3 regions of the Paenibacillus solisilvae genome follow, and region 1 is predicted to be linked to each of the others. Evidence: predicted binding sites of a transcription regulator. Region 1 holds the regulator's gene; each other region holds the start of a gene.

Region 1 (10,875 bases):
CAGAGCTGCGAGCCAATTTCGATGCTGACCGCCTATGATTATCCATCCGCCAAGCTTGCTGAGGAAGCGGGCATCGACGTTATCCTCGTCGGTGACTCGTTAGGTAATGTAGTGCTTGGATATGATACAACAATTCCCGTTACACTTGATGATATGGTTTATCACTCCAGAGCGGTGGCGCGAGGGGCAGTTAATACGTTTATCGTAACGGACCTGCCGTTCATGACCTATCGGCTCGGTAATGAAACAACGCTGCGGAATGCAGCCAGATTGCTTCAGGAAGGCCGTGCACATGCGATCAAGCTGGAGGGCGGCGCAGACATTGCCGGCGAGGTATCAGCTTGCGTACGCGCGGGCATACCGGTTATGGGCCATATCGGGCTTACACCTCAATCGGTTCACCAGCTGGGCGGATACAAGGTGCAGGGGAAGCTGGAACGTGAAGCCGAGCAGTTGATTGATGATGCGAAGGCATTAGAAGCTGCCGGTGCCTTCAGTATCGTGCTGGAGTTGGTAACGGAACCGCTCGCAGAGGCGATTTCGTCAGCTCTTACGATTCCTACAATTGGAATCGGCGCAGGACGCGGCTGTGACGGACAGGTCCTTGTTTACCATGATCTGCTGCAGTATGCGTCTCCATACCGGGAGAAGAGATTTGTGAAGACCTATGCGGATCTTGGCACAACCGTCCGCAATGCAATCGGTGCCTACGTATCCGATGTGAAAGCTCGTTCTTTTCCGCAGCAGGAGCATGCATTCGGAGTGGAGCAGGAGGTACTGCAGCAGCAGCTTTACGGCAGCAGCAAGGATAACGGGAAGGGAGCTGACACAAATGATCGTCTGCACAACAATTCCCGAGCTTAAAGCCGAGCTGAATAACTGGCGCAGTAAGTTTCCTGAGGGACGCATCGGCCTGGTACCGACAATGGGATATCTGCACGAGGGGCACGCAAGCCTGATGCGGAGAGCTGCTGAGGATTGTGAGTTTACTGTTCTCACCGTATTTGTCAATCCGCTTCAATTTGGACCTAATGAAGATTTTGACCGTTATCCCAGAGATACGGAGCGGGATAAAGAAATAGCGGAAGCAAATGGCATTGACTTGATATTTATTCCGTCCGTACAGGAAATGTATCCGAAGAAGCCGCTTACCAGGGTTCTCATCAATGAGGTTACTGACCGATTATGCGGGGCTTCCAGACCCGGGCATTTTGACGGTGTAGGTACTGTTGTCAGCAAGCTGTTTCACCTGGTCTTGCCGGACCGCGCTTATTTTGGAATGAAGGATGCACAGCAGATCGCTGTTATCAAGCGTATGGTAGATGATCTTAATTTCCCGGTGGAAATCGTTCCTTGCGAGACGGTCCGCGAAGCAGACGGATTGGCTATGAGCTCCCGCAATGTTTTCTTGGACAACGAACAACGCTCTCAGGCTGTTGTATTATCCCAGACACTGAGCAAGGCTGAGAAATGGATCAGGGAGCCTGGTATAACGGTTACTGACATGCTGGAACGGATTAAAAATTCCATCCAAGAAGCGCCGAGTGCGGTAATTGATTATGCGGAGCTTCTGGAGTATCCAGATTTAATACCTCCTGGCTCGGATACGGATTTATCTCAGCATAACCAAACTTTAATTGTCGCGTTAGCTGTAAAATTTGGCCAAACGCGTCTTATAGATAATCGTTTAATGGCAGCGCATGGAGGTGACAGACATGTTCAGAACAATGATGAAATCGAAGCTCCACCGGGGAACGGTGACAGAAGCGAACTTGAATTATGTGGGCAGCATAACTATAGATGAGGATTTGATGGAAGCTGCTGATATTTGGGCGAATGAGAAAGTGCAAATCGTTAATAACAATAATGGAGCACGTCTGGAAACCTATGTCATTACCGGTCCGCGCGGCTCCGGGGTCATTTGTTTGAATGGCGCTGCGGCAAGACTGGTCCAGCCTGGAGACAATGTCATTATTATTTCTTATGGAATGATGCCGGAGGAAGAAGCGCGCACGTATAAACCAAAGGTTGTTATACTCGATGCGGCAAACCGTCCGGTTGAAACGATGCTTGAAGAAGTTCATGCAACCATTATTTAACCACTTTCCTTCAGAGGCTTGGATTCCAGCGTTGTGAAACGTCTGGGATGCTGTATGAAAAGAGATGCAGGGGCAAAGAATGAGCTTAACAATTCTCTTTCATCACAAGCGTGAAGGTGGGATGCAGAAGATGTTCAAGCATGTATTTGCCTCGATGAAGGAAAAGCTTAACGAAATTATGATCCATTATCCGCACGCAAATGAAGACCAGAAGAAGCTGCATGACGAGCAGCTGTCGATGCTTAGACAGTTTAGTGACACCTTTATTGAGGAATGGCTGCAGTTTGAAGAGATCATGGCTGATTTTCGCGAGCTCCAGCTATCCCCGTCGCTTTCATCTTCAAACTTGAAGGCAGAGCCGCCGGATATTTCCGGTATTGCGACTAATCAAGCCGCAGCTGCCGGAGAGGTTGAACAGATGCCAGAAGCGTTGTTAAACTCGCTGTCATCAGGATGCACAAACGATCCCGGTACAGCTGGCGGTAACCACGAGTGTGCTGGCGAGAGCGAGGCTGATTATGAACAGCTGCAAACGATGTTGAAAGGGCAAGGGTATTTCAAGCTTTTCATGTTTCGTGAAGCAGCCAAGCATTTTCAAGAGGCCGTCAGACGTTGGCCGGACGATAATAAGGCCCGATTATTTCTTGCCATGACGTATATGCATGTACAAGAATGGAATGAAGCGCAGCGGCATTTCCAACTGCTTGTTGAAGTAACGGATGATTCCAGATGGCGTGCGCTCGGTCTCAACGCTCTTGGCTGCATACAAGCAGTCCGGATGAATCTGGAGCAGGCTGCAACCTATTTTCAGAAAGCGCACGAAGCCGACCCGGATTTTGCCGACCCGCTGTCCAACATGAAGTCCTGCCAGCAGCAGACGGGTCATTTATCCCTGTTCTTTGGGAGCGGATTGCTTTAGTTTTTGTGAGAGGATCGAAGACCGGATGAATTATGCGGTACTGGATTTAGAAACGACCGGTCATGGGGCCGGCGATGATATGCTACAGGTTGGTCTCGTATTGCTCGATGAAACGATGCAAATCATACGGACTTATAATACATTTGTTAAACCGACGATACCGATTCCGCCTTTTATCACACAGCTGACCGGCATTGATGAGTCGATGGTTGCGGATGCGCCGTCTATTGAGGATGTGCTTCTTGAGCTTATCCCGCTTCTTGAGGATGCCGTGCTTGTTGCTCATAATGTCGGCTTCGATGCCGGGTTTCTAAGCTCAGCGCTTGACCGCTGCGGTTATATGCCATTTGCCGGGCGTAAGCTGGATACAATTGATTTGCTTCGGGTCCTTTATCCAACGCTGACGACTTATCAGCTTGGGGCAGTCACGGAGCTCTTCGGTATCGAGCATGATCAGCACCACCGCGCAGACAGCGATGCATTGGCAACGGCGGAGCTCTTCAAGGAATGTTTCACTAAGCTTGCGAGCTTACCGCTGCTGACGCTGCAGCGGCTGTCTAATTTACTCAGCGATGAAATCGATGATCTGGGCTGGTTTATACAGGAAATGGTGGTTCGCAAAGAAACAACCACCTCCATCGACATGGATGCTTATTCCTATTTCCGCCAGTTTGCCATGAAAGCCGGTGATTGGACGGAGGAACAGCCACCGCGCGGCGAGAATGGCGAAGAAGGCTTGATCAGCGATTACACCTTTGAGAGCTATCTTGATCATATCAAAGACGGTATCCGTTCCATCATACCTGGATACGAAGAACGTGAACCGCAGAACATGATGTTTCAGGAAGTTATCGATGCGCTTGAGAAAGATCGGCATTTGCTGATTGAAGCCGGTACTGGAACGGGAAAATCACTGGGATACTTAATTCCGGCACTCTATTATGGGGTACAGCATAATAAGAAAATCATCGTCAGTACGCATACCATTAACCTTCAGGAGCAGTTAAGGCAAAGAGATTTGCCGCTGCTTCAGGCGGTTATGCCTTATCCATTCCGAGCCGCTGTCTTCAAAGGACGCGGCAATTATTTATGCTTGCGCAAGTTTGAGGGTAAAGTAAATACACAGGACTTCGGAGCCCCGGTGGAAGACCGGATTACAGCTGCCCAAATGGTTGTCTGGCTGAGTGAATCTAATCACGGAGATCAGGAAGAGCTTAACTTCGGCAATCGTGGATCAGAGTTTTGGTCAACGGTATCAAGTGACGCTGATTCCTGCCTCAATCGAAGCTGCCCATGGTTTAAGCGCTGTTATTATCACCGTGCCAAGCAAGAGGCGAATTTAGCCGATGTCGTCATCACGAACCATTCCATGCTGTTCACCGATATTCGCGCGGATCATCGTCTGCTGCCCGGTTATGAGCATCTTATTGTGGATGAAGCTCATCATCTGGAGGAAGTCGCAGGCAAGCATCTCGGTACGCAATTATCTTATCATTCCGTTCAGCATCCAATCGGCAGATTATGCAAAGATGCGCGTAACGGCCAGCTTATTCAGCTTAAGCATAGATTAGCCAACGAGGATTCCGATTACGCCGATAAATGGCGGGAAGAGATCGATGAGGTTGTTCCCGTGTTCGGAGAGTTGCGTGACGAGTGGGACCGCTTGTTCGAAATCCTGTTCTCCATGATGGGGGGAAGTTCAGCAGGAGGCTCTCAGGATGCGGGAGAGGCCGGACAATTTGTGCTTCGTCTTCGGACCAGCAAGCTGCCGGCGAAATGGCAGGAAGCTCAATCCATAGAAGAGATTGTTCACAGCCTGTTAAGTCAGATCATCCGGCCGCTGGATAAGATGTTCGGTAGTATGAAAGAAGAGCTGAACGATCCGGCTATCTCTGCGGTAGTTACGGATTTGAGCGGTACTGTAAAGGATTTGACCCGTGCCAGGGATGAGCTGCGTCTCTTTATGAAGGCCGATAAGCCAGAGATTGTTTATTGGATAGAAGCCAATGGCAATTTCCGGGCGAAGTCGGTTCATCTCTATGCGGTTCCGGCAGATGTCAGCAGTCAATTGCGTGCTTATTTCTTCGATACTAAGAATAGTGTTGTCCTGACTTCCGCAACCTTATCCGTGCAAAAGTCTTTCCAATATGCTTGCGAGCAGCTTGGCCTGCAGCAGGATGAAGAGCAGGGACGTCTTAAGACCGTCCAGCTTCCATCCCCATTTAATTACCGGGATCAAGCACTTGTTATTATTCCGCGTAATTTTCCCGTTCTCAAGGGTGCCGCTGGCGACCCGTTATTCAATGAAATGCTGGTCAAGTCCTTAGCCGAGACCGCTATGGAGACAAAAGGGCGCATGCTCGTCTTGTTCACCTCTTATAAGATGCTCAAACAAGTATATGAGCCGCTTAAAGAAGCACTATCATCCAGCGGAATTCAGCTGCTTGGTCAAGGCATAGACAGCGGAAACCGGAGCAAGCTCACAAGACGGTTTCAGCAGCAGGCGGCATCGGTGCTGCTTGGTACGAGCAGCTTCTGGGAGGGTGTTGATATTCCAGGGGACGCTCTGACTTGTTTAGCGATTGTGCGGCTGCCATTTCAACCGCCCAATAACCCGCTTGTTGAAGCGAAGTCGGAGATGCTGCAGGAACAGAAACAGAACCCGTTTATGAAGCTGTCCATCCCTCAAGCCGTTATCAAGTTTAAGCAGGGGTTTGGAAGACTCGTCCGGACAACGCAGGATCGCGGAATTGTGCTGATTTATGATACCCGTGTCATTGATACGTATTATGGCAAATACTTTCTATATTCACTGCCTGGACCCAAAATCGAGCATATGCATTTGGAACAAATGGTACCCCGGATCAGGGAATGGTTATCGGCAGATCAAGGGGAGATGGTGGAGTGAAGCCTTTCAAAATATCAGAAGCGGTTGTGAGAAGATTACCCCTTTACCTACAGGTGCTCAATGATTTGAATATGCGCGATGTGCAGACGGTATCCTCACAGGAGCTCGGCAATAAGCTTGATCTTAACCCGGCACAAATTCGTAAAGATCTTGCCTATTTTGGAGATTTTGGCCGTAAAGGCATCGGTTATGATGTATCCTATCTGATCGAGAAGATTCGACAGATTCTCAAGCTGGATCAGCCCCTTAACGTTGGACTTGTTGGTGCGGGCAATCTTGGCCGCGCCTTGTGCAATTACAATACGTATTTGAAAGATAACATGAAGATAACTGCAGTATTTGATGCGCATCCCTCAATGGTTGGGGCTTCGATTAACGGGTTGACAGTGCTGCCGATGAGTGAGTTGAACGATACTGTAGCCGCTCGCAATATTCGTATAGGCATTATTACCGTCCCGGCGATTGAAGCTCAAAATGTTGCGGATCATTTCGTAGTGGCAGGTGTTGCCGGGATTTTGAATTTTGCCCCTACCATACTGCGCGTGCCTGATCATGTCCGTATTCATTATGCGGATTTTACGACCGAACTGCTTAGTTTGGCTTATTACTTGGAAAAAGAAGGAGACGACGAAGATGAAACGGTTGTGGATTGAGAACGGTACGTTCGTAACGATGGATGACCAGCGTCCTGTCTTGAAAGGTCATATGGTCGTCGAAGGCGATACCATTCTATATTTGAGCGAAGAGCTTCCGGATCCGCTGCCGGAAGGCGCTGAGCGCATGAACGGTCAAGGGCTCGTATTCATGCCTGGGCTCATCAATACGCACGGCCATGCTGCCATGTCGCTGCTGCGAGGCTATTCCGATGACCAGTCCCTGCAGGTGTGGCTCGAACAAAAAATGTGGCCGATGGAAGCGAAATTTACGGATGATGATGTCCGCTGGGGAACCTCGCTGGCGGTTGCCGAAATGCTTAAATCAGGAACCACAACATTCGTTGATATGTATGACCGGATGAACATTGTAGCAGAGGTTGCCGAGCAGTCAGGCATACGTGCTTTTCTGACGCGCGGTGTTATCGGCTTGTGTCCTCCGGAGGTACAAACCTCCAAGCTAAACGAAGCCAAGCAGTTTGTTCAGGATTGGAACGGCAAAGCCGATGGACGGATTGCAACGATGCTTTCTCCGCACGCTCCTTATACTTGTCCGCCTGACTATATTGTCCGAATCGTTGAAGCGGCCCATGAATTGAATGTTCCACTACATACGCATATGTCGGAGTCGGCTGCAGAAGTTGCGCAAAATGTAAAGGATTACGGCTGCCGTCCGGTAGAGCATTTAGACAAACTGGGCTTTTTCACCCGTCCGGCGCTGCTTGCACATGCGGTGCATTTAACCGATGATGAGATTGCACTGCTGGCTGCCCGCGGAGCCGCTGTGTCTCATAATCCTGCAAGTAACCTTAAGCTTGCAAGCGGTATTGCCCGCGTGCCGGATCTTCTGAAAGAAGGCGTGACCGTTTCGCTTGGAACAGACAGTGCGGCAAGCAACAATAATCTGGATCTGTTCGATGAGATCCGCCTGGCTGCGCTGATTCATAAAGGCGTCTCGGGCGATCCGACTGCTGTACCGGCTCAGGAAGCACTGAAGCTCGGAACCGTATACGGGGCTAAAGCCATCTGGCAGGAGCAGCGCGTGGGTCAGTTGAAAGAAGGATTGAAGGCTGACTTCATTGCGATTGACATGGAGCAGCCGCATTTCTACCCGCAGACTGAAATAATCTCTCATCTGGTATATTCGGGATCAGGAAGAGATGTCGTGCATGTGTGGATCGACGGAAATCAAGTTGTGAAGAATGGCGAATGTCTGCTGCTGGATGAAGCAAAGATCTTAGCCGAGTCTCAGCGCTGCTTTGAAAGGCTGCTGTCCTCCTAATGCGGGCAAATCGTCGAAAAAGGCCTCCGTTTATGACGCCTGGCCGCATCTTATTGGTATCGGCAATGGCTGTTATTGTAATATTGATTGCTCTTAACGTTTATTACCGGTCTGTACAAGCTCCCGTGTGGAAAGAAGAACGGGCAGCCGAAGCTCAGGCACTGAAAGTTACGGATTTGAAAGAAGCGACAGACTCCGAGAAATTCGTCTGGGAAGAGCCTGTCTGGATTGTTAAAGGCAAGGATAAGGATGGCGAGGATGCATATGTCTGGCTGAAGAAGGATAATCCCATTCTCCTAAAAGCGAAGGACGGCTTATCCAAGGCCGATATGAAGCAAAAATTTTTAGAATCTAAACCGGACGCAGATATCCATGATATCAATGTCGGCATGCTTGGCGGCGTGCCGGTTTATCAGATATATTACGACCGTAAACAAGCATCGATAACGAGCTATTACTATGAGTTTTATAAGTTTCAGGACGGGGCATTCATAATCACCTACAAGTTACCCTCCCAATAACGTGAGAAAAGCACAGCGTAAGCAGAATACGCCAGAGCTCCCTGTATTTGCACGCCCTCTTAGGTATCAGAACATGATATACTTTCGTATAGTAGCAGTGATAGACGGAAGGTCATGAACTGATACCAAAGGGGGCTTTTTGCCATGAAAATAAGATTGATGCCTACATTGATTACAGTTGTTCTTTCTGCCAGCTTACTAGTCGGCGGTTGGTTTATTTACCGCAACGTGGCTACTGTTCAACCGCTGGAGCGAATCGTTGCCGAGGTACCAGGCGTTGTCCAAGCCAATCCGGTGATCAGCAATGATGCAGTCACCTTGGATCTTACACTCGATAAGGATGCCAACATCCGTAACATATACGATCGGATCGCAAATGATGGGAAAGCGGTTATCGGCAGCCGGGAGTTAAAGCTCAACATTCAGCCCGTTGCAAATGAAGATCAGACCAAGCTCGATGATGTCTGGTCATCCGTTCTATTCGATGTCGCACAGGCTATGGAGCACCGCAACTACTCGGACATTCCGGCTGCGATGAAGCAGATGGAGCATCAATTTCCGGGTGTTAAAGCCACTACGGAGATGGATGATATCAATGTCTATATTACGTTAAAGGACGGCAATTCCGCGAAATATATGGTTCTGCCCCGTACGCCGGACCAGATGGGAGCGTGGCCGAATGCGTAATTATACGAAAGAAATCCTGATCGGCTTCGTGCCGGTCTTTATCTTATTCATGCAGTTCATCGTGAAGGTCAATATGCTTCCGATTGTACTGCTGTCAGGACTTATCGGCGGATTGCTCTATGTGGCCAGATCACGCGGTAATCTCGCCGCAATCGGCGGAGAACGCAAAGGGAAACCGCGGCCGACTACGCCGCTTTCCTTTGAAGAAATCGGCGGTCAGGAGCGTGCCAAGCAAGAAATCATCGAGGCGCTTGACTTTCTCGTGCATGAGGAGCAGATTTCGAAATTCGGAATTCGTCCGTTGAAGGGAATCCTGCTTACCGGTCCTCCGGGAACAGGCAAGACGCTGCTTGCGAAAGCAGCCGCGCATTATACCGACTCCGTATATATCGCCGCATCAGGTTCTGAGTTCGTGGAGATGTATGTTGGTGTTGGGGCAAGCCGAATTCGGGATATGTTTAAGGAAGCCAGGCAGAAAGCAATGAAAGCCGGCAAAACAAGCGCAGTTCTGTTTATCGATGAGATTGATGTCATTGGCGGAAAGCGTGACGGAGGCCAGCATCGCGAATACGATCAAACGTTAAATCAGCTGCTCACAGAGATGGATGGCATTCATACCGCAGAATCGCCGAAAATTCTAATCATCGGAGCAACGAACCGAAAAGAAATGCTGGACAGCGCCTTATTGCGTCCGGGAAGATTCGACCGTCATATCGGAGTAGATCTGCCTGATAAGAAGGGACGTAAACATATTTTGCACATTCATGCCCGCAATAAACCGCTGCATGATGAAGTGAATCTGGAGAAAATCGCAGAGGAATCCTTCGGATTCTCTGGCGCGCAGCTGGAGAGCGTCATGAACGAGGCAGCCATTTATGCGATGCGTGACACTAGCGAATCCCTTACACAGCGCCATTTATCGATGGCCATTGATAAAGTGCTGATGGGTGAGCAGACAGACCGGGAAGCGACGAAGGAAGAACGTGAACGCGTCGCGCTTCATGAGCTTGGTCATGCCATTGCAGCTGAGCTGGTAAGACCGGGTAGTGTGTCGCAGGTTGCACTTCTTCCCCGCGGTCAAGCGCTTGGATATGTCCGCCATAACCCGCAGCAGGATCGTTATCTGTACACCCGTGAATTTTTGGAAGGTCAGATTATGATTGCACTTGGGGGAGCTGCCGCTGAAGAATTATTTTATGGAGACCGCAGCACAGGTTCACGCGGCGACTTCGAGCAGGCGATGAATATCGTCCGTTCGATGGTAGAGTCGGGCTTGACCGAGCTTGGTATTATTGACAGCTCCATGATGACGCCGGATAAATGGGCTGATGTAACGCATACCGTTCTAGAAGCGCTTATGAGCCGTATCAAGCAGATGCTTGGCGAACAAAAAGAGGTCTTCCTCCGCTCGCTTGATGTGCTGATCAAGGAAGAGACGCTTGGCGGCGATCGTTTCCGCTCGCTGCTTGGAACGGTGCAGGATTTGCCGAATGAAGAGCTGCAGCGCGTATAAATATTGTCGGTTTGAAGGCAGACCCTGTGTCTGCCTTCTTTATTTTTCTCATAAACGGTATAATAAAGGTACAAAGAATGTGCAGGTTGGATGGAGGAATCTAGGTTGACAGTACGTAAAGCCGGTGTGGTCGGGGCTGGAACAATGGGACAAGGAATCGCGGAGATGCTGGCCTTCAACGGGCTTGATGTTTATATGATCGAAGATACAAGCGAGCGGTTAACACAAGCAATCGAGATGATTGAGCATAGTCTCGATAAGCAAATGGAACGATGGGCTTTGACACATGCGGA
Region 2 (10,875 bases), on a different contig from region 1:
AACAACACGATAGGCCCAAATGCGCCCTTCATCTGGCTGCAGCCATCGATAGATAAGATCGCCCACTAAACCGGCCGCACATGCAATGATGATAGAGGGGTAATTGCTGAATCCGTCCAGCACACTCATGAGCGCAGTCAGTAAGGCGAACAGCAGCGTAATCGTGCCGAATGGAATTCTCCAGCGCTTCATCAGCAGAAATACGGGATACATGAAGACGAGCGTATTGAGCAGCAGGTACGTTAATCCGCGCACCTCATTATTTTGCGCGATATTCTCGTCATAGTACCGGTTCCAGTACCAGTCGATTACCGGTGCCGCGGGTAAATTGTAACGGAACATCCATGCATACATGAGGAAGAAGCTGACCGCACCTGCCGTAATGACAACTGAGAGGAAGGGGGGCGCAAACTCCCGCCAGCTTGGCGCTGTCATTGCGCGGTTGCTCCACCCAGCCCGAAATGGACTGGATAATATGAGCAGCGCGCCGATCAGAAGCATCAGATGCGTCGGACTCAGCAGCGCGTCCACATTCTGCTCGATACTGAAGATAATATGCCAGCCCATATCGCCGAGCCCGCCCAAGAGGAACACCGCGACCCCTATCAGTCCAAGCCCATAGCCGGTCGGTGCTGCTTGCACCCACGTTCCTCCCGATGTTTGCTTCGACTGATAGAGAAGCCATGCCATCCAGACTGCAGAGGCGAGAAATCCGGAGTACAAAATGGCATGCCACGGCGTAAAGAAGGTCTCCACTGCACCATGATTATGCGCAAAGCCATCAATGAAAACCCCGGCAATTAACCACATCCCAAACACAATCGTCATATAATGCTTGTTGGTCGTAATCGTTCGTTTCGAAGACATTGAAGCCGATAATTGAAGCATGTTCATTAAATGATACCTCCTGTCTTAGTGGTTGGTTCGACAACTCATTCAGGCTGTTTCATGCTGTCTGGCGTCAATGTGAAGAAGCTCTTCCTTGGACACATGAAGTGAAGGGCTCCCGACTTATAAATAATTGTACTATTGTCGTATGTTTCCAGCCACTGAATATATTGATATGTATTGGAATCGCTCCAAATGAATGACTCCGTCCTGAGTAATTGACCGGCCGAATAGAGAACGCTCAGTTTATTGAAAAAACAAAGCAGCTGACTCAATAAAGATAAAGGGGCTATTCTTACGTCATCTTTGATGACTTATATGAAAGCTCCGCCATCCATTGCTCTTCCCTACCTATCCGTGGAAAAAGAAATCTGTTAAGCCTTGGCCTATACTGGAATTCGTACAGTTAAAAAGAGTGCTCTCCGATTGAGAATACCTCTATACTGCAATCGATACAGTTAAATCGCCCCATATGAACCTTTTGGAGCTCAATCAAGCATTTATAACTGGAAATTTCCAGTATAGCACTCGATTGAACGTCTATAGCCCGAAATAACTGTAATAAACCAGTATAGATGCACATGCGTCTTGTGGTTGACTGCCAACACACATCGCCCCACGCGAAGCATATCGGCTATTTGGAGCCCGGCTATTTCTACGAGCAGCAGAAAAATATACGGGAGTATCGCCTGCCGAGTATCGGGGCGGCTTGAAGGAGTAAGTTCATATTTACTGCGACTCTGCATTTGGGTATGATTGCCATAAGCGATACTGTTATAAAGGAGGGCACACCTATGCCTAGAATGAAGATTCCCCGTTAAGCCCGCGGCCCGCCTCCTTCCTTCTCGCCGCGCACTGCGATAATGAGAATACGAAGGGGATGGATCAACGATAATGACGACGATAATGTGGCCTAGAGAAGTGAATTGGAAAGACCTTCGATTCGGTGTCGAAATCGAGTTTGTCGGCGGTCAGCCTGAACAGCTTGAGCTCCTGCCCGGCTGGGTGATGGCGCTGGATGAGCATCAGGTTGATTCCGCCGGAGCGCAGTCCGGCAGCGAGCTTAAGCCGCCTCCGATTCTATGGCGCGACCGCAAGCAGCTGCAGGTGATGCTGGATCGGCTGTCTGAGCAAGGGGCGGAGGCCAATTGGAGCTGCGGCCTGCATGTTCACGTAGGATTGGAGCCGTGGGGGCAGGATATCATCCTCCCGTTATTGGATGCCGCATTATGCTGCCAGGATGCATTACGCTCCCTGCTTCAGACAAGTGAACACCGGCTTCTATTCTGTCCGCCGGTTACGCCGGAGATGCGCAGCCGCTATATGGAGCAGCCATGTGCCGACGCCGTTCATAACAGCGGCCGCCCCCAGTCCCATCGATGCGGGATCAATACGGCAGCCTGGTTCGATATCGGCACCGTCGAGATCCGCTATGCCAACGGGTCGCTGAACTATGACGAAGTTCTGCGTACAGCAGAGCTATGCTTGCGTTTTGTCGCTGCGGTCGGCGCAGGGAGGCAGCTGTCCCCGGATCCGGAGCTGCTGGCCGCTCAACTCGGTGCCCCTGCCGGCGGCTACCCCTTCCCCGCTTCACCGCCGCAATGGTTCAAAGAACGGACCTGGCTCGAAGAAGCGCTCTTCCCGCTGCTGGCCCCGATTGCCGCAAGCTGCGTACCGAACGGCGAGATCCTGCACATTATCCCGACAGCAGAGGGATTGCTGGTGGGCATTGAGGATACGTCAGATGGCTCAATGAGCGAGCATAAACTGCAGCTGCCTTTAACCGGCTGGGGATTCACAGCAGGATAAGATACATCCAATACGCGCCGAATTTTGATGAGACCAGCATACGTCAAATAGCCATCCCCTGCAGGGACGGCTATTTGACGTTGTATTCAGTTCCGTGCAGCCCATGCTGCGCTTCCTCTCCCGCCCCGGCCAATCGTAAGCTCGGCTAACAGTACGGGCAAACCTACAGCCACTAAACAAACAATGAACAGCAGAAAAAATGCTGCACCGCCGTAAAGTCCGGTTATGTAAGGGAACTTAACCTACTGCGCTCCCGATCGCCGCGAGAATAAAGCCCGATGAGGAGAATCGTTCTTCTTTGCCTGAAGAATGATGCTGTGCTGAGTCTTAATGTGAATTCATGATCTCCTCCCAATACAGTCATTCCTATTAACGGATTACCTTCTTGGTATCCGCAGCAAGTCTATTATACAACGATTGGGGGACATCCCGGGCATGCGAATTATTTAAACTTATCAGGAAATTGCTTGATAATCCCAGTTGCAAGTGTATCGGACAGCTTGATAATATGTGATTCCCCTTCATCAAAAGCTGCAATGTCCGCATCCCAGTCCTTCTTGATCCGCGCTGCCGCATCGGCTGCAACCAGCTGCAAATGCACATCCAACAGATCCTTTAATTCTTTGGCGGACCAATTCGGATTAACGCCGCTTAGGAATTTCGCGATATCATCTGCGTTTTTATACCAGTCTTTATTGTATCGTTCTATATCTGCTTGATTGCCCTGCAGCGATGCGGCGATGATTTTACCGGCAATCAGAATATGTTCTCTCAGCAGCTCAGCCAGCTTATTGCCTGCCGCTTCCCCATAATAGGGCTTTATCGCATTTCCAATATCCTGCTGGTTTTTCAGAAGCCTTGCCAGCACTTTATCTTGATCTTCAAGGCCTGCTGCAGCGCTCACAATATAATTTCTCGTCCATAGCGCATGATCAATCCAGAGCTTTCTCAGATCCCACTGAAGCTGTGCCGCTGACTTACTCAGACATTGATGATGCCCATGCGAATGATCGACTGCCGCAGCCCCCGCTTTTGACGGTACGGCCAAGCTTAGTGTCAGGGTTATACAAAGCAGCATTACTTTCAAAAACCGATTTTTCAATTCTTTATTCTCCTTTATTTTCAGATTTCATCGCCTTATTTTGGACCATTTTACTCATTTCATACACTGGGCACGGGTTAAATAGCCTTTTTTTAATTATTCGGCTTATTTCATTTATATGGAGAAGTTCGTCCAAACCAAATCTATGAATCTCTAATAATCTATAGAATCTAGTATCTCAAGGAGTGATTCTATGGAGAACCCTAATGATCCGATTTCGATTACGATTCTTGGGAGCGGCGGCGGCGTTGCGAAAGCTTTCTTAGCTTTCCTTAATCATTCTGCTCAGGATGAGAGCGACCCCCTTATGTCCATCATCAGCAGAGCCAGACTCCATCTGGTGGATTACAGACAGAAAACGGAGGAATACTACTCACAGGTGTGTCCAGGCTTAATGCCGCAGATCACGCTCTATCAGCTGGATCTTGCACAGGTTGAAGATTTCGAAGCGCTCCTCGTCCTTACTGGAACCTCTCTTGTCGTTGATGTTTCCCTTGCCGGCACTATTGAAATGCATAGCTGCTGCGATCGCCTTGGCATCTCATATATGAATACCGCCCTGACCGATACCCTCGTTGATGAAGGGGAACAGAATTATGGATTTCCACCCATTGAACGGTACTTAAGATTAGAAGCCCACAAGGGCAGCTTCAACAACGCCAAAGCGATCATCGGCACGGGGATGAATCCGGGCGTTGTGCAGTGGATGGCCATTCATCTCATGGAGCTCAATCCGCAGGATAAGCCTTTAGCCTGTTATATCGTTGAGCATGATACATCCTTCTTGGCGGATCCGGGCAGCGTCGACCCAAACACACTATATACGACCTGGTCGACAGAAAGCTTCCTGGATGAGGCTGTCTCCTGCTATCCAATGTTCGTTCACCACCATATCCCGCTGTGCATGTATGAGCAGGTGTATGCCTCCGAATATAAGGTGAGCCTAGGCGATAAGCAGTTTTACGGCAGCCTTATGGCGCATGAAGAGGTTCTCACCTTAGGACATCTCTATGATATGGAGATTGGCTTTCTGTACCGCATCAACGAGCATACAACGGAGCTGATTCGCAGCAACCTAAACGATGCAAGCAAGCTGTGGGATCTGAACAGCCAGATTATCACGCCAGCCCGGCAAGAAGTATCAGGCGAAGATCTCGTCGGCGTCCTGCTCGTCTATGACGGTTATGAGACCTACATGTACAACACGGTAAAAAGCAGCGACACCTTCGTTCAGTACCAAACGAATGCGACTTACTTTCAGGTCGCCTGCGGCTTGTATGCTTCACTTGCCAGTTTGCTTCTCGACCCGATTCCGCCCGGGAGCTACTACGTTGACGAGCTGCTGCTTCAAACAGAAAGCCGGTATGAGCAATATTTGACCCGCCATATGAAGGACTTTGTTATCGGCCGGAATGAGACTTCGGACGGCCTGCTGTATCAGAGAAGAAGGCTTATGGATAAATAAATGGATATTAAAGGATTATTTTCTCATCTATAGGCAGCTTCAGCCGAGCAATTAACCCGCAATTACGGCGGGTTTTTTATTTTCCCCTAGATTCTCCAAAATTCCATAACAGTAGTCATTTAAATCTCACGGCATATGGAGTAGAATAGAAGCAAAGGGTTGGGACCCGATTACGTCATGCTCACAGCATGTTTCATTTCTTCACCCGGATTCACTATGTGAAAAATGTTACAAGTCTTAGGAGTGCATACTTCCCTGTTGGGACTGACACAATCAAGGGATGCAACTTACTTTTATCTCATTGCAAAGGAGGACGTTCTCTAATGTCACAAACATCTGTTCAACAAGAGGTAGCAGTAACTGCCGAAGAAACAAAGTCATTAGACGTGCTTGACCAGTTGATGAAACCGGATGTCCAACAATCTTTAACTGTATTGGTGGACAGCCTGCCGAAGCTGGCGGAAATGGTAACCCTGATGACGAAGGCATATGACTTCGCTCAAGGCATCGCAACTGACAAAGTGCTGATCAATGAATTTGCGCATGGTATCGGCGAATTCGTGAAGCCCGTTCAAGACAAAGCAAAAGGTATCGCAGCTGCGGCAATTGAAGCTGGCGAGCGCACGCAAGCAGACACAGGGGCTACAGTCGGCCTGTTCGCTATGCTTAAAATGCTGAAAGATCCAGAAGTCCAGAAGACACTTCGCTTTGCTCAAGCATTCCTGAATGTGCTGGCTGAACGCAAAAACGAAAAATAGATAACAACTTATGAAGTTGTGAGAAAGAATGGAGGATGGATATGTCGAAGCAAATTTTGATTCTGGGCGGCGGATACGGCGGAGTTCTTACCGCTCAAACTGCGCGCAAATATATGTCAGCATCGGATGCGAGCATTACGATCGTTAACCGTTTCCCGACACATCAAATTATTACTGAGCTGCATCGTCTTGCTGGTGGAACCATCGCGGAGAAAGCCGTTTCGCTTCCTCTTGCCAAGCTTGTCGGCAGCAATGATGTGAACATTATCGTGGATTCGGTCAAAGAAATTAAACCGAACGAGAAGAAAGTCGTTCTTGAGGGCGGAAGCGTTCAAAGCTACGATTATCTCGTCGTTGCTCTTGGCAGTGAAACGAATTACTTCGGTATCCCGGGTCTGGAAGAAAACAGCTTTGTGCTGAAATCGGTCGCTGATGCGAACCGTATTCGCGAGCATGTTGAAGCCCGCCTGGATGCTTATAAGAAATCAGGAAACAAAGCGGATGCAACCATCGTTGTGGGCGGCGGCGGCTTGACTGGCGTTGAGCTCGTTGGCGAATTTGCGGATAAGCTTCCTGAAGTTTGCCGCAGCAAAGGCATCGATTTCAACGATGTTTCCCTATACTGCGTGGAAGCAGCTCCTGCAGTTCTGCCTATCTTCCCTAAAGTGCTGATCGATCGCGCCGTGGAAAGCCTGTCGAAGCGAGGTGTTACCTTCATCACTGGCGTAGCGATTACAGAAGCAACTAAAACTTCCGTGACGCTTAAAGACGGCAATGTGATTAATTCCAGCACGATCATCTGGACTGGCGGCGTTAAAGGCAACCCGGTTGTCGGCAGCAGCGGCCTTGCAGAAGATCGCGGCCGCTCTACAGTTACTTCGACACTGCAATCGACTTCCCACCCTGAAGTATTCCTTGCCGGTGACTGTGCGGTTGTATTCCCAGAGGGAAGCGAACGTCCTTTCCCGCCAACAGCTCAGCTTGCTTGGCAAATGGGCGAAACGGTCGGCTACAATCTGTCCGTTCTGATCAAAGGCGGCGTTATGGATAAGTTCTCGCCGGTATTCTCAGGAACACTCGGCAGTCTGGGCCGCAAGGATGCAGTCGGTACAATCGGCGGAAGCGGCACACAGCTTAAAGGCTTGCCTGCAACGCTGATGAAAGAAGCAAGTAACGTTCGTTACCTGTCGCATATCCACGGTTTGTTCGCACTGGCGTACTAAACCGAATAGACATAATAAAGGGGGCCGATTGGCCCCCTTTTATTATGCCGCTTTTCTATTGACTCAGCGATGATACAGCCTGCCAGGCTTGATTCAAGTCGGCGATCAGATCCTGCGGATTCTCCATACCCACATACAGCCTCACGATCGTAGACGGACGTCCATCCGCTTCACTGCTGATGAATTGGTTAACCGTCACCAGACTTTCAAAGCCGCCCCAGCTCACCCCGATTTTAAAATATTTCAACCGGCTCGCCCATTCCTTCAGCTTCTCAACAGGTTCAGGAGAGACAAAGGAAAACAGACTGCTGCTGCCGGACATCTGACTCAGACCCAGCTCATACTGGGGATGAGAGGCCAGACCGGGATGGTTCACCCGGCTCACATAGGGTTGACTGCTCATAAATTCGGCCACCTGCAGCCCGCTTGCTTCATGTCTTTCCATGCGCAGGGGAAGTGTCCGCAGACCCTTGGACACAAGTGCTGCCGTCTGCGGCGTCATGAGTCCGCCAAACAGCATATATTCGGTATTGCAAAGCGGTTCCATTACCTTCTTGCAGCCCAGTACGACACCGCCGATACAATCACTGTGGCCGCCAATATATTTGGAAATCGAATGTACGACCAAATCTACGCCAAGCTTAAGCGGACTCTGATACAGAGGGGTTGCCCAGGTGTTGTCAATGATCGTTGCAGCCCCAATGCTCTTGGCGAGTTCCGCGCACTTACGGAGATTCTGTAATTCGAAGAACCCCGAAGTTGGGCTCTCCAGATAGAGCAGCTTCGTATTCGGACGGACCGCGGCGCTCCAATTCTCCATCTTGCTGCCATCAATGAAAGTTGTTTCTACGCCAAACTTAGTCATGTAAGAGCCAAGGAATTCTTTCGTCGGACCATAAGCCTGATTCACGCACACGACATGGTCTCCCTGCCCTACAACGGACAGGATCGCAGCAGTAATAGCGGCCATCCCCGAAGCGAAGCATTTGGCAATATCCGCTTCCTCCAGATCGGCGAGCTTTTGTTCCAGATAAGAGACCGTTGGATTGTTGCCGCGTGAATAAACATGATGGTGCATAAGATCTTTGGTCGCTTGCTCAAATTGAGCATAAGTTTCGAATGCAAACAGGCTGTTTTGGTAAACAGGCATATGAATGGCGCCGTGGTGTCTGGTATCGATGGGATCATAAGCCGCTGCCGTAAACTGCTCATCCCTTTTTGCTTTCTTTTCTGCATTCTTATTAAGCACGCTCATCCTTTTTCTGCTCCTTGTGTTAATCCTTCTACTATGAATCGCTGGGCAAAAGCAAATAAAAGGATTGTCGGTATAATAGACAAGACCGCGCCCGCCGACATCGCTCCCCAATCCACGTCAAACTTCAGAATGAAAGAGTTCATCGCAACCGGCAGCGTCTTTAGTGCATCGTTATCGATAAACATAACCGCCAGGAACAGTTCATTCCAGTTCTGTACGAACGCGAAGATGAAGGTAGAGGCGATCCCCGGGAGCATAACGGGCATAATGATCCGCAGCAGCGCCGTCCATCTCGAGCAGCCATCAATCATCGCCGCTTCCTCCAGGCTTGAAGGTATCCGCTGAAAGAACCCCCGCAGCATGATGGTACAGAAAGGAATCAGTGCAACCGTGTACATGATAACGAGCGATAAACGGTTATTAATCAGATGCATCTTGCTCATCATTAAATACAAAGGCGCGAGGGCAATGAAGCCCGGCAGCATCTGGGTCGCGAAGAACGCGAGCATGATCTGCCGATGCCCGCGGAAGGTGAACCGCGCCATCACGTAAGCGCTGAGCACCGCGATAACGATCACGATTATAGCGGATACAATCGCAATCAGCAGGCTGTTCCCGATATAAATGTGAAACTTGGATATTTTGAAAATATTGATGTAGTTTTGCAGCGTTGCATGCTCCGGCCAGTATTTAAGCGGGAAAGAGAAAATAGCCTTTTGCGGCTTTAATGATGTAATGATGATCCAGTAAAGTGGAAAGACCATCACGATCAGATGGAGCGCTAAGTAAATGATTTTGGATAGGCTCAAGAGACGCAGCTTCATCAGAAATCCCCCGCTTTCTCTGCTTTAGTAACTGCTAAGAAGAATATCGTATAGAGCAGCAGAAGGGCGATCATAATGATTCCGATAGCAGATGCAGAGCCGTAATCGCCGGCATAGATGATTTTATCCAGCATGAGCGAAGACAGAATATGTGTGCTGCCCGCTGGTCCGCCATTGGTCAAACCATAGATAATAGTAGGATCGTTAAATATCCAAATCGCCCGCAGCAGTGTAGTGGCGATGATTGTCGGCATGATATAAGGCAGGGTGACATTCAATAATTTACGCGTTGCACTTGCTCCGTCGATATCCGCCGCTTCATATAGTTCTGAAGGAACGGACTGCAGAGCCGCTAACAGCATGATGGCAAAGAAAGCGATTCCGTACCAGACATTAGCGATAATAACAGAAATCATGGCCCACTTGGGGTCAGAGAGAAATCCGATTCTTTCATGAATGATGCCTAAACGCAGCAGAATATCGTTGATAACGCCGATTTGAGAGTTGAACATCCATTTCCAGATCATCCCGATCAGAAAACCGGACAACGCCCAGGAATAGAAGATAAAACCTTGATAAACTCCCCGTCCTCTGAACGGTTTCTTGAGCAAAAGCGCAAGCGTCAAACCAAATAAAAATTGAAAAATAAGGGAGAAGAACACCCAATATCCGCTGTTCTGCAGAGCCTTGATGAATTTAGGATCTTGGAAAGCCGCCTTAAAGTTGGATAAACCCACGAAATGGACATTTCTCAGATCGAACAGCTTATAGTCCTGGAAAGCCATTACAATTCCCTTGATAAAGGGATAATACGTAAATACGAGCACCAGGAGCAGGGCGGGGATTAATCCCGTTAGTATAAACCTCTGATTCTTCATTACCACACCGCCTCGGAAAAAAATGATGATGGGCAGCGTTTGCCACCCACCACGAGTATGACTTCTTTATGCGAGCCTTATTTTTTCACTTTTTCCTTTTGATCAACCCAGAAGTCATTCCATTTCTTCAAAGTATCATCCAGCTTGGCTTGGCCTAAGAGGAGAGCCTGTCCGCTTTCCATTACAACCTGGCCCCATTGACCGGTTCCCGGATATTCGAACGGCGGTTTGAAATTGACGAAGATATCTGGTTTGTTCGACATATCGAGCAGTGTTTTATACGGTCCCGATTGGAAGAACTCATCCTCAGAAGCGCTTGTATGGATCGGAATTAAGCCATAGTCTTTGGAGAATGCCGTATTCTCTGCTGGACTTGAAAGGAAGGAAACAAGCTTCCATGCTGCGTCCTTATGCTCGGAATTGGCGCCGATTCCCCAGCCTGCTCCTCCGGCAGCGAGCAGTGATTTGCCGTTTGGACCCATTGGCAGCGGTGCTGTAGCCCATGTGTCTTTCTCCATCTTCTCCTGAAGCGATTGGATAACATCCGGATCCTGCAGCAGAATGCCGGTTACGCCTGAAGTGAAGGCTTGAACCTGCTCCTGGAAGCCCCAGTTGATCGAGTCAGGCGGTGATGCTTCTTTATAAATCTTCATGTACAGATCCATAGCTGTCT
Region 3 (10,875 bases), on a different contig from region 1:
TTTCCTTCATATACTTCAGCGTTGCAAGTCCAGCCGCCATAGCCATTTGATTGCCCCGGAACGTTCCGATATGAGCGCCGGGCTTCCATGTATCGAGCTTTTCATGGTAAATCACAACGGACAGCGGCAAGCTTCCGCCAATGGCCTTCGACAGGACCAGTACGTCCGGGATAATGCCGGCATGTTCGAAAGCGAACATTTTACCTGTCCGGCCAAATCCCGTTTGAACCTCATCGATGATCAGCGGAATATTGCGCTCCTGGGTGATTCTGCGCATTTCCTGCATCCATTCAACCGGTGCAGGGATGGAACCCCCCTCCCCCTGCACGGCTTCAACGATCATGCCGCAAGGTGATACGATGCCGCTTTCCGGATCATTCAGCAGATTCTCAATATAGCGGCTGCTGATCTTATGTGTCTCCTTCCCGCCGATACCGAATGGGCAGCGGTAGGCATACGGATACGGAAGGAAGTGGACATCCGGGATTAATCCGTTGATCTTCTCCTTCTGCCCAAGCGTTCCGCTTAGACTCATCGCCGCATGTGTTGATCCATGGTAACCGCCTTGAAACGATAGTATGCTGCGGTTGCCTGTGGCTGTTTTGACAAGCTTAATCGCCGCTTCTATCGCATCCCCGCCCGTCGGCCCGCAAAACTGAATGCGTGCATGCTTCGCAAACTCCTCAGGCAAGCTTGCAAATAATTGTTCGACGAACTCCTCCTTCAGCGGCGTCGTCAAGTCTAGCGTATGCAGCGGCCGCTTGTTATCGAGCAGCGTTCTTATTGCATCAATGACAACAGGGTGATTATGCCCTAAGGCCAGGGTTCCGGCTCCGGCAAGACAATCGTAATAGACTTTGCCGTCCATATCTTTGATATGAATGCCTTCCGCTTCTTGAATCGCAATCGGAATACGTCTTGGATACGATCTCGCACTCGATTCCCTTGCTGCCTGACTTTCAAGATAGCGCTCGTTTTTGGACTTTAAAGTAGTTGAGACATTCACGGTATCCTTCCTCCTCCGGAATAGTACTAGATTTTTAACATTTATTGATAATGATTATCATTATCATAATCTAGTATTCAGAATATCAATAACCCCGGATCGGGTAAATTCTCCAATCGGATAATCTCGCCTATCCGATTGGATTATGTTTGTCTCCCATAAATGCTCCCCCTTCCATCATCTGCTTCAATACATAGATAAAATCCGCTCCCGACGCATCGATCTCCAATGCTTTTTTCATATTCTGAATATGTTTTTTTACCGTATTCACGCTCACGAACAGATCAGCGGCAATTCTCGTGATCGAGTAGTGATTGCATAACAGTTCGGCAATTTGCCGCTGCCTCTCGCTTAACGCATTCCTGATCCCCGCTTTGCCGCTGTCCTTCTCATCGGGCTTCGTCACCGCTCCCGGGCTGCGAAGTGAACCTTCGTACTCCAGGGTTACTTTCACGTATTCATTAATCTCCAGACGCATCACTTGATCGACAACGATCTGATGCAGTTCAGCAAGCTTTGCGCGATCCAAATCATCAGTTGAACTGGAATCGATCGTTAGCCGTATGTTGGTTTCGGCCATGCTCTCTCCTCGCCCTTCTGCAATAATCATTTTTGAAAAAGGAAAAAGGGAGGGGCTTATGCCTCAAGCTGCTCCCTCCCCATGATGATATTCTATTTCGTTTTATAACAGCGCTTTTGCGATTTCATCTACAACCAGATTGATAGCAATAGGCCCGTAATAACCGATCCACAACGTCGTGTTGAAGGTATCCACCTGATTCGCTTTAACAGCGCTCAGACCTTTCCATATGGACGTTTTCTGGAACTCATCCGTAAGCTCCGCATTCGAGTCATCTTTTAATAGAAAGAGATGATCCGCATTTAATTCGGGTAACACCTCAAGTGAGATAGACTTGCTTGTATTCTCGGCATCGACTGCCATTTTCGGAGCTGTAAGACCCAGATCCTTATATAGGATCTCAGCTGTACGATGAGACGTCGTATGCAGCCTGACCATCTTATCCCGCGGGCGAAGCAGGGCGACAGTCTGCCCTTTCAGCTTGCCAACCAGTGCTGCTTTCAAATCGGTAACCTTTTTATCGTAATCATCCAGCACCTTCTGCGCTTCTTGTTCCTTATCGACAATTTGCCCGACCGTAAGAAGCGTCGTCCGCCAATCTTCATTTCTATCGAGCATTATCGTCGGTGCAATCTTCACCAGCTTGTCATAGATTTTGTCCTGAAATTCCGTGCAAATAATCAGATCCGGAGCAGCCGCAACAATGGCTTCTACATTTGGCTCATCCTTGGTCCCGAGCACCTTCACATCAACTAGCTTATCCGCCAGATATTCCGGGAACTGCGTTTTATCGGTGGTTGCGATAACACTGCCTATCGGCTGTTCGCCCAGCACCATCATTTGGTCGATATACTGGGGGTCCAAAACGGCAATTTTCTCCGGCGTTTGTTCCAGCACCAGATCACCTTTAAGATGCTTAATCGTGCGTGGTTTGCTGCTTTCTGCTGCTACCTCCCCTTTGGCATTGTTTGCCTGACCGGTATCCGCCGTCTGTGCATTCACACTATTGGTTGACGAACCTCCTGAGTTGGTGTTTGTCCCTGTTGTACCCGAGCAAGCGCTTAGCATCAAGGCAAGACTGAGCACCAAGCTGATTGCTAATGCTGCTTTTGAACTTCTGTACATATGTATAGCCCCTCCAGATTTGTATTGATAATGATTATCATCATCAATAACACTATATCTTCTTGATCTTCCGGCAGCAATGGGCAATCGCGACAGACGGGATGGATTATGGCGACTATCAGCTGTTTGTCTTGCCTGTTCCTTGTATAAGCTGGGCGAAACACCTATGTATTTTTTAAACATCCGGCTGAAGTAGTAGCTGTCCGTGTACCCGATAGCCTCCGCAATTTCCTTTAACGGAAAATCCGTATCCTGCAGCAATGTCTTGGCTTTGTCCAGCCTCACCTGGATCAGATACTCCATCGGACCGCTGCCTAGCATCGCTTTGAACTGCCGCTGCAGCTGGCGCTCGCTGCTGTCCAGCAGAGCAGCCAAAGCCTTCAGCGTAATCGGCTCAGCATAATGCTCTTGTATATATCGGGCTGCCTGATTCACCAGACTAGGCCTCTTCGTTTCACACCCCTGCTGCTGCAGCTGAAGCAGCAGCTCATAAACAAATTGATGGAATAGGGCTTTGACATGCAAGGGTTCCAAATTCCCGCTTTGCTGCCACTTCTGATACATCTGCTCTATTCTCATGAAGAGCGGGATCGGATAATGCGGTGCCAGGCCATACTGCTCCTGGAATGGATTGCTTGATTGCTGCAGTCGCGCCAATTCCCGGAAGTTTGGCATTGCAATGACGGCTTTATAAAATACCAGATAATACTCAAATGGCTCCGAAACCTGTTCAATATCCAGAAAAGCCCCTTTATCGGCGTGGCAGACATAACAATTGTCCGCCTCAAATTCTATGTTATCCAGCAGCACCCGCGCCTTGCCGCGTGTGCTGAACAGGAATACGCTGGCCGGAAGCTGATAGGCGCTCAAATTTTCCCCGGGATGAAGAGCAGCACGCCGTACGTCTAGCACTCTTAAAGCCGCATAATTCCAAAGTAAGAGATGATGCTGAATGGACAACTCCTATCTACCTCCAATCTATCTATTTAAGTTTATTATATTGATAACGATTATCAATATCAATTAAAAAATAAGTCAATCCCGCCCCAGCCCTGCATGAATTTCCAATCCACAAAGCTGAGCGCGATCGTAGCCGGAATCGGGAGCAGCACCAGAATAAATACGCCAATAAGCATCGGGCTGACGAACAGCCAGCCAAAGAGCGTCTCACCGCTTTGCAGCGATCGCGCTTTTTTCGGCTTAACGAAGCTGCTGTCTACAGCCATCCGTGATGAAGTCTCCATGATAAGCACCTCGAATTCCTTTAGTTGAGAGTTAGTGGTGAAGTAGTTCTTATTATAGAGAAAACCGGAGTGTCCGCTATGACGGTATTTTGATCTTTTTCACGATTAAATTGACCTTTTTCAAGTTATTCTGCTAAATGGCCCCTCGCTGAGCTCCGCTCCGGACAACCATAAGTATGCAAGGAAGCGAAATTGGGATTTGTGATCCCTGTATGACAATCTCCATCCACGCGGATGGAATCTCCGCTTCCCGCTGTCTACAATGACTTTTTGAGCTTCATCGCCGCCATGAATTCTCCCGGACTCCGCAGAGGTGTCCTTGTCCTCCTGCATTTTTTGTGCCAAGCTGTTATTAGGCAGGACCAGCATCTGAGACATGATCAGGTTCTATTCATCCATATACTGCGGGGGTTGAGCAAATCCATGAAAGCTAACAGCTCGGGGACGTTTGGTTTTCGGTTTTCCGATTCTCCCCATCTTGCGTTGTGCAGCCTTTTTGCTGTGGGTCACGAATACATACGGGATGCGGCATACTTCTGGGACGGTTTGACGAGAACGGACGGCCCTCTCCTTCTTTTTCAATATACAGTGAAGGGAGAAGGCGTATTTGAATCAGAACACAAGATCCATCGAATGGATGCGCAAAAAGCGTTTCTTACTGAAATCCCTAGTGATCACCGATATTACTTTCCAAGCAGCGGTTCGCATTGGGAGTTCTACTTTCTCTTGTTCCGTCCCCGCCTCGTTTTACCCAATTGGGAGGAAGCCAAGTCCAAACTCGGATCAACGCCTTATCTTCCTGCAGGCAGCAGACCGGTCAAGCTTTTAAAGGATATTGTTATCGAGGCCAGTGCCGGACGAATTTCAGACCCCTACTTGGCATCATCTTTTGTCTATCAATTCATATCGGAGTTATGCCGCTTCTCAAGCTCCAACCAGCGCAATCGGGAGGGATGGCCGGAGAAGATCAGGCTTGCGGCACTTTATATTGAATCCCAATACGCAAGTATGGTGAGCTTAGACCAATTAGCTGACGAACTTCGTCTGTCTAAATATCATTTATTGCGGACCTTTTCCACAACCGTCGGTATGACGCCAAATGATTATCTGAATCGGATCCGAACGGAACGGGCTATGGATTTACTCCGCCAAACGGACTGGAGCATCGAACAAATCGCAGCACAAGTAGGATACTCAAGCGGCAGTTATTTCATTAAGGTATTTCGAAGATTTACGGGGCAGACACCGGGCGCATTTCGTTCAGGGAGCGACCAGTTGGTATATAACCGGTTGTTTTTTGATTGACATAACAGCAATTTTGTACAATTGACCCATCCATATTACTATGGATTTCATAAGCTATAAGACGATAATATAAATGCATGAAAGCAATTTAATTCAATTCACTATGGAGGAATCTTTCATGCTGCACAAGACGTATGCGCCTACCCCGCCTATGGGATGGAACAGTTGGGATTGTTACGGAGCCGCGGTAACGGAGAAAGAAATCCGGTGCAATGCTGAATATATGGCCGAACACCTGGCTTCTTACGGCTGGGAATATGTAGTTGTAGATATTCAATGGTACGAGCCAGGAGCGAATTCGTCCCATTACCGGCCATTCGTACCTTTGGAAACCGATGAATTTTCCCGTCTCATTCCGGCGGTGAACCGGTTCCCTTCAGCGGCAGATGGAAAAGGGTTCCGTCCTCTATCCGACTATGTTCATAGTCTGGGGCTTAAATTCGGTATTCACATCATGCGCGGTATTCCGCGGCAAGCCGTTCACAATAATACTCCGATAAAGGGTTCAGCAGCCACCGCGCGTGATATTGCGCACACGAACTCGATTTGTCCATGGAATACGGATATGTACGGGGTGGATGCTTCAAAAGAAGGAGCCCAGGCTTACTATCATTCTCTCTTTGAACTTTACGCGGAGTGGGGCGTGGACTTTGTAAAGGTGGATGATATTGCGGCTTCGAGGCTTTATGACACTCATACTTCAGAAATCGAACTCATCAGGAACGCCATAGACAACTGCGGACGCCCGATGGTGTTAAGTCTTTCGCCTGGTCCGGCTCCTGTCGATTATGCGGATTTCTTGCAAGACAACGCGAATATGTGGCGAATGACTGACGACTTTTGGGATTTATGGCCGCTTCTCCTTGATATGTTTGATCGATGCGACAAATGGCAAGGACGCCCGGGTCCAGGCTGCTGGCCGGACTGCGACATGCTTCCGCTCGGACATATCGGAATCCGGTCCGTTGATGGAGGAGGCGCCGACAGATGGACACGTTTCACGCGAGAAGAGCAAATTACCATGATGACGCTTTGGACGATTTTCCGTTCTCCCCTTATGTTCGGCGGCGAACTTCGGGATAACGACGAATGGACCCTCTCACTTCTTACGAATAAGGACGTTCTCGAGATGCACCGGAATAGTTCAGGAGCAAGGCAGATTATGCGGGAAGACGGCAAGGTTGTCTGGTCGGCCGACGGGACAGACGGTGTTAAATATGCAGCGCTGTTTAATACGGGAGATTCGGCAAGTCATGTATCGGTCACGTTGGAGCAGATGGATCTTCAAGGGGCGGCCGCCTGCAAGGAATTATGGACGGGAAGTAAGACAGAGCCCTTACAAGATACATTGAGTGCCCATATTCCAGCCCACGGCGCTGTTCTTTACCGGATCGAATTATTATAGCGCACCGCGCAACCAGTCCGCTGGATTGGCTGCCTAAGGAATGCAATAAAGCTCTTGTCATCGTCCGATGACAAGAGCTTTATTGCATTCAACAGAAAGCCGATACATGGAGGAACCGGATACAAAGCCGCTTCGGTAATACTTCAGGAACGCCATCGAACAATTAGAATGACATCGTTCTGCGTATTATCGTCAATCCGCCTCAATCAAAGCGTCTTTGCCGTCCAATCGCCATGAAGCTGCGGAACTGGGAGCTGAAGAGTGTGCGCTGCATGCGCCAGATAGGCGTTCTCCCAATTAGAACGATCGTTTCAATTTTCCTAAATTATTCCAATGTTTCAGCATCAACGGAACCTTCAACATATCCATATATAAATTCATTGTTTGTTTTCCCCTTCGTCTGAACAAACTCAATTTTAAAATCCGCTGATCGTAATCTCCCTCTCAGAAGCGTCCCCTTCCTAATTACAGAGAAAATCTTATCCATATATTCCCCGATGCATAATAAACTTATGCAGGAATATAGACAGGTCTATTGGTTTCAACAAAGCTTCCCGAAAGGTTCAAGGACAGCCTCGGGAGCCGAATCCCGAGCGTTATTCCGTTCATAATGAGGACTAAGAATTTAGTCAAGCATGCACACATATTCTGTAACAGCACAACTTAAGACTAATTCCGTTTTTTACGTGAAGGTATGTTGAAAAAGGGGATGGTGTAAGGTTGAGAGGGAGTTCTATTATTAGGCCGGGGTATTTTTCCGTTCGAGGTACTGCGGATCAAATGCGTCCTGTATACGATCGATATAATGAACAGATCATTCATAATCGCTTGCCTATAAATTTCGTTTTCATCGGCGAATCCATTACCCAATTTTGGGATGTGCAAACCTATTTCGGCGGAAGGAAAAATACGATCGTTAATCGCGGGATTTCGGGGGATATGACCTTCTTTATGTTAAAACGTTTTCCGGCCGACGTCCTTCAATTGAAGCCGAAGTATGTTCATATCATGGGCGGCACTAACAACACCTGGAGGATGGGTGCATTCGATCCACAGGAGAGGAAATCTCCGAATCAAATCTATTTCGAAACCGTTTCAGATATCGGTACTATGGTCCGTGAAGCCAAAAAATACGGCATTATCCCGATTATCGGCTCAAACTTGCCCACCGGCAAAGGAATCCCGTGTTTTGAATCCCAACCTCTTCTTTACTGCCGGGATACCAGTACGGACCTTCGAAATGAACTGCTCTTCCAGATAAACCATGGCACGAGGCAGCTTGCCGTCTATGAGACGGCTATTTACGTAGACTATCATTCCTACATGACGGATCGTGACGGTAGAACATTACGCCCCGAATTGGCCGATGATGGGCTGCATCCCAATGTGCTTGGCTATAACATCATGGCTGAAGTACTATACAAAACGTTGGCAGCTGCAGGAGTCGAAATAGGAACGCTTTAATAGAAACTGATATCCCTCCTGATCAGGTAGTCCCGCTTCCGCCGTTCCCTTGATTGCCAATGCGGTTAAACGGCGTATTGAACCGGTTGTTGTTACCCGTATTGAACGCACCGGCTCCGCCATGCTGAGTGGTTGTCGTGCTGCTCGCGTTATTATTGCTGTTAAAGTTTCTCGTGTTCGTATTCTGACTACTGAATGGGTCAATGACTGCGAAGTCTCCGACGTTAAAGGAAGCTGATCCATTCATGGTTGTGACATTGATATTGTTAATAGTGTTATTTGATGAACGGCGGACATTTGCCATGATATTCAGTCCTTTCGTTAAGCGTTGAATCTATTATTCTACTAGATTATGTCCTTTATCTTAAAAGGAGATTGATTTTCACAAAATAGGCTTGATTCTTCAATTATATGAGAGTGACTAGTAAAGAGAGGCAGTGACGCCTTATTCCAGAAACGTGGACACCTTCGGAACGACTTCATGACTAACAACTGAAGCAAGATCAACAATATTCAAACCCTCGTCACAATTATTGTGAAAAAAATCACATACATTCCTGAGAATCGTTTATAATACCCTTATAAGCTTTAATAACTAAAAGTACCTACATCACCGCTGAGAGGGATGGGATCTTTATGGCTCCTAATGAAGACTACAAACGGATTGCCAAACAAGAGAAGAGGCTTATCATTCTATGTATCGTGGTAGCAGCCATCATGCTGCTGTCTTTATCCAAGTACTTATTCAGGTAATACCTTTAAGCGCATCCTTTATTGTACGGCGCACATACTAATTTTCAGGGAGGGAAACTTCATGCTACTAAGCAGCTACGATCCAGTCATGTACAGCCGGATGTTAACCGGGCTAACGCTCGCTTTTCACATTATATTCGCCACGATCGGGGTAGGCGTTCCGCTTATGATTGCACTTGCCGAGTGGATCGGGATTAGACGAAATGATGAACATTACTTACTTATGGCACGCAGATGGGCCCGCGGCTTCGTCATTACAGTTGCTGTAGGTGTCGTAACGGGCACCGCTATCGGTCTCCAGCTAAGCCTATTATGGCCCAGCTTTATGAAGGTGGCCGGTCAATCAATCGCTATTCCGCTTTTCATGGAGACGTTCGCATTCTTCTTCGAAGCTATTTTCCTCGGCATCTATTTGTACACCTGGGAACGGTTCAAGAGCAAAATGACGCATTTCTGGCTGCTCATTCCTGTGGTTATCGGATCTTCAGCCTCTGCATTCTTCATTACGATCGTCAATGCGTTCATGAATGCTCCAGCTGGCGTGACAGTGAAGGACGGCAAGATCACTGATATTTCACCTTTCGGCGCCATGCTCAGTCCCGCTATGCCAACGAAGGTATCTCATGTTCTGGTTACGGCTTACCTGACCTGCGCGTTCGTGCTTGCAGCCATCTCTGCCTGGTCACTGCTCAAGGGCCGCAATCACGTCTATTATAAAAAAGCGCTTAAGCTCACGATGATCGCCGCCAGTGTATTTCTTCTCTCTAGCGCTATTATCGGGGATTTATCGGGAAAATATCTCGCCAACTATCAGCCTGAGAAGCTGGCCGCTATGGAATGGCACTTTGAGACAACCAAACAAGCGCCGCTCGTGTTCGGCGGTATTCTGACGGATGATAACGAGATCAAATACGGGATCAAAATCCCTTTTGCGCTCAGTATTCTCGCTCACGGACTGCCAAATGCGGAGGTAACGGGGCTTAACGATATACCGGCTGATGAAACCCCGCCGCTCTGGATCCATTATCTGTTTGATCTCAAAATGAGCTTCGTTGCGCTCATGTGCTTGATCGCTCTGGCCTTCTTGTTCGTATTATGGCGCAAACGTTCGCTTGCTTATTCGAACAAGTGGCTGCTCCGCGGTATTATCCTTGCCGCGCCGCTGGCGATGCTGACGATTGAGCACGGATGGATCTTCGCCGAGGTTGGGCGCCAGCCATGGATTCTGCATGGCATTATGAGAACTTCCGAAGGCGCAACCGTATCTGACCATGTCGACACCATGCTTATTGTTTTCGCGCTTCTTTATATCGTATTGGGTTTTACCGCCATTCGTGTACTTACGCGGATGTTCCGTAACAATAAAGCCGAGGATGAAATTGCGGCAAGAGGCATTGAAGGAGGCGGCAAACGATGAGCTATGAGGTTCTGGGCATTACCGTGCTTTGGATTTTCCTATTTGGCTATTTGATCGTAGCCTCCATCGATTTTGGCGCCGGGTTCTTCAGCTATTACAGCACCATAACCGGCAAACGCCATCTGATCAACAACATTATCGAGCGTTATCTCTCTCCTGTATGGGAGGTAACGAATGTGTTTCTTGTCTTCTTCTTCGTCGGATTTGTCGGCTTCTTCCCTGATACGGCCTATTACTACGGAACGGCGCTGCTGCTTCCAGGCAGCGTAGCCATTATCCTGCTTGCCATCAGGGGCTCGTATTATGCCTTCAGCAACTACGGAATCAAGAAAGACAGCCGCTTCTATTTGTTCCTCTACGGAGCGAGCGGGCTTCTCATTCCAGCTTCGCTCTCGACGGTCATGACGATCTCGGAGGGCGGCTATATCGAGGTCGACGATAACGGTCATGTAAGTTTCCTTTTCAGCAAGCTGTTTACGAGCACGTACTCATGGACGGTCGTCCTGCTCGCCTTGGTGAGCGTGCTCTACATCTCAGCCATGTTTCTCTGCTACTACGCGAATCGTGCCAATGATC

What was found. Region 1 encodes Rex, which represses fermentation and respiration genes when NADH is low (regulators of the CRP and FNR family bind a similar motif). Its sites were predicted from a motif close to TTGTGAAATATTTCACAA; they were not measured.
Region 2: ACFPYJ_RS26230 (helical membrane plugin domain-containing protein) is a predicted target of Rex. The motif match lies at 5,481-5,498, and genes of this name have one in related genera.
Region 3: ACFPYJ_RS26800 (cytochrome ubiquinol oxidase subunit I) is a predicted target of Rex. The motif match lies at 8,663-8,680, and genes of this name have one in related genera.

The regions. Positions count from the first base shown of each region.
Region 1 is NZ_JBHSOW010000063.1:27,261-38,135, reverse strand. It holds gene panB (3-methyl-2-oxobutanoate hydroxymethyltransferase) at 1-864, shown strand, start outside; gene panC (pantoate--beta-alanine ligase) at 833-1,804, shown strand; gene panD (aspartate 1-decarboxylase) at 1,716-2,099, shown strand; gene ACFPYJ_RS16990 (tetratricopeptide repeat protein) at 2,179-3,018, shown strand; gene dinG (ATP-dependent DNA helicase DinG) at 3,044-5,926, shown strand; gene ACFPYJ_RS16980 (redox-sensing transcriptional repressor Rex) at 5,923-6,579, shown strand; gene ACFPYJ_RS16975 (amidohydrolase) at 6,560-7,861, shown strand; gene ACFPYJ_RS16970 (cell wall elongation regulator TseB-like domain-containing protein) at 7,894-8,382, shown strand; gene ACFPYJ_RS16965 (hypothetical protein) at 8,527-9,069, shown strand; gene ACFPYJ_RS16960 (AAA family ATPase) at 9,062-10,582, shown strand; gene ACFPYJ_RS16955 (3-hydroxyacyl-CoA dehydrogenase family protein) at 10,688-10,875, shown strand, end outside.
Region 2 is NZ_JBHSOW010000098.1:70,378-81,252, forward strand. It holds gene ACFPYJ_RS26205 (hypothetical protein) at 1-894, opposite strand, end outside; gene ACFPYJ_RS26210 (amidoligase family protein) at 1,783-2,697, shown strand; partial or broken gene ACFPYJ_RS26215 (sodium-dependent transporter) at 2,802-3,000, opposite strand; gene ACFPYJ_RS26220 (glycosyltransferase) at 3,140-3,799, opposite strand; gene ACFPYJ_RS26225 (S-adenosylmethionine decarboxylase related protein) at 3,993-5,264, shown strand; gene ACFPYJ_RS26230 (helical membrane plugin domain-containing protein) at 5,588-6,022, shown strand; gene ACFPYJ_RS26235 (NAD(P)/FAD-dependent oxidoreductase) at 6,064-7,245, shown strand; gene ACFPYJ_RS26240 (trans-sulfuration enzyme family protein) at 7,301-8,500, opposite strand; gene ACFPYJ_RS26245 (carbohydrate ABC transporter permease) at 8,497-9,324, opposite strand; gene ACFPYJ_RS26250 (carbohydrate ABC transporter permease) at 9,324-10,202, opposite strand; gene ACFPYJ_RS26255 (ABC transporter substrate-binding protein) at 10,280-10,875, opposite strand, start outside.
Region 3 is NZ_JBHSOW010000102.1:21,362-32,236, forward strand. It holds partial or broken gene ACFPYJ_RS26760 (diaminobutyrate--2-oxoglutarate transaminase) at 1-1,006, opposite strand, end outside; gene ACFPYJ_RS26765 (response regulator transcription factor) at 1,137-1,586, opposite strand; gene ACFPYJ_RS26770 (AraC family transcriptional regulator) at 1,689-3,671, opposite strand; gene ACFPYJ_RS26775 (hypothetical protein) at 3,731-3,955, opposite strand; gene ACFPYJ_RS26780 (helix-turn-helix transcriptional regulator) at 4,379-5,260, shown strand; gene ACFPYJ_RS26785 (glycoside hydrolase family 27 protein) at 5,379-6,665, shown strand; gene ACFPYJ_RS26790 (GDSL-type esterase/lipase family protein) at 7,386-8,129, shown strand; gene ACFPYJ_RS26795 (hypothetical protein) at 8,152-8,433, opposite strand; gene ACFPYJ_RS26800 (cytochrome ubiquinol oxidase subunit I) at 8,944-10,299, shown strand; gene ACFPYJ_RS26805 (cytochrome d ubiquinol oxidase subunit II) at 10,296-10,875, shown strand, end outside.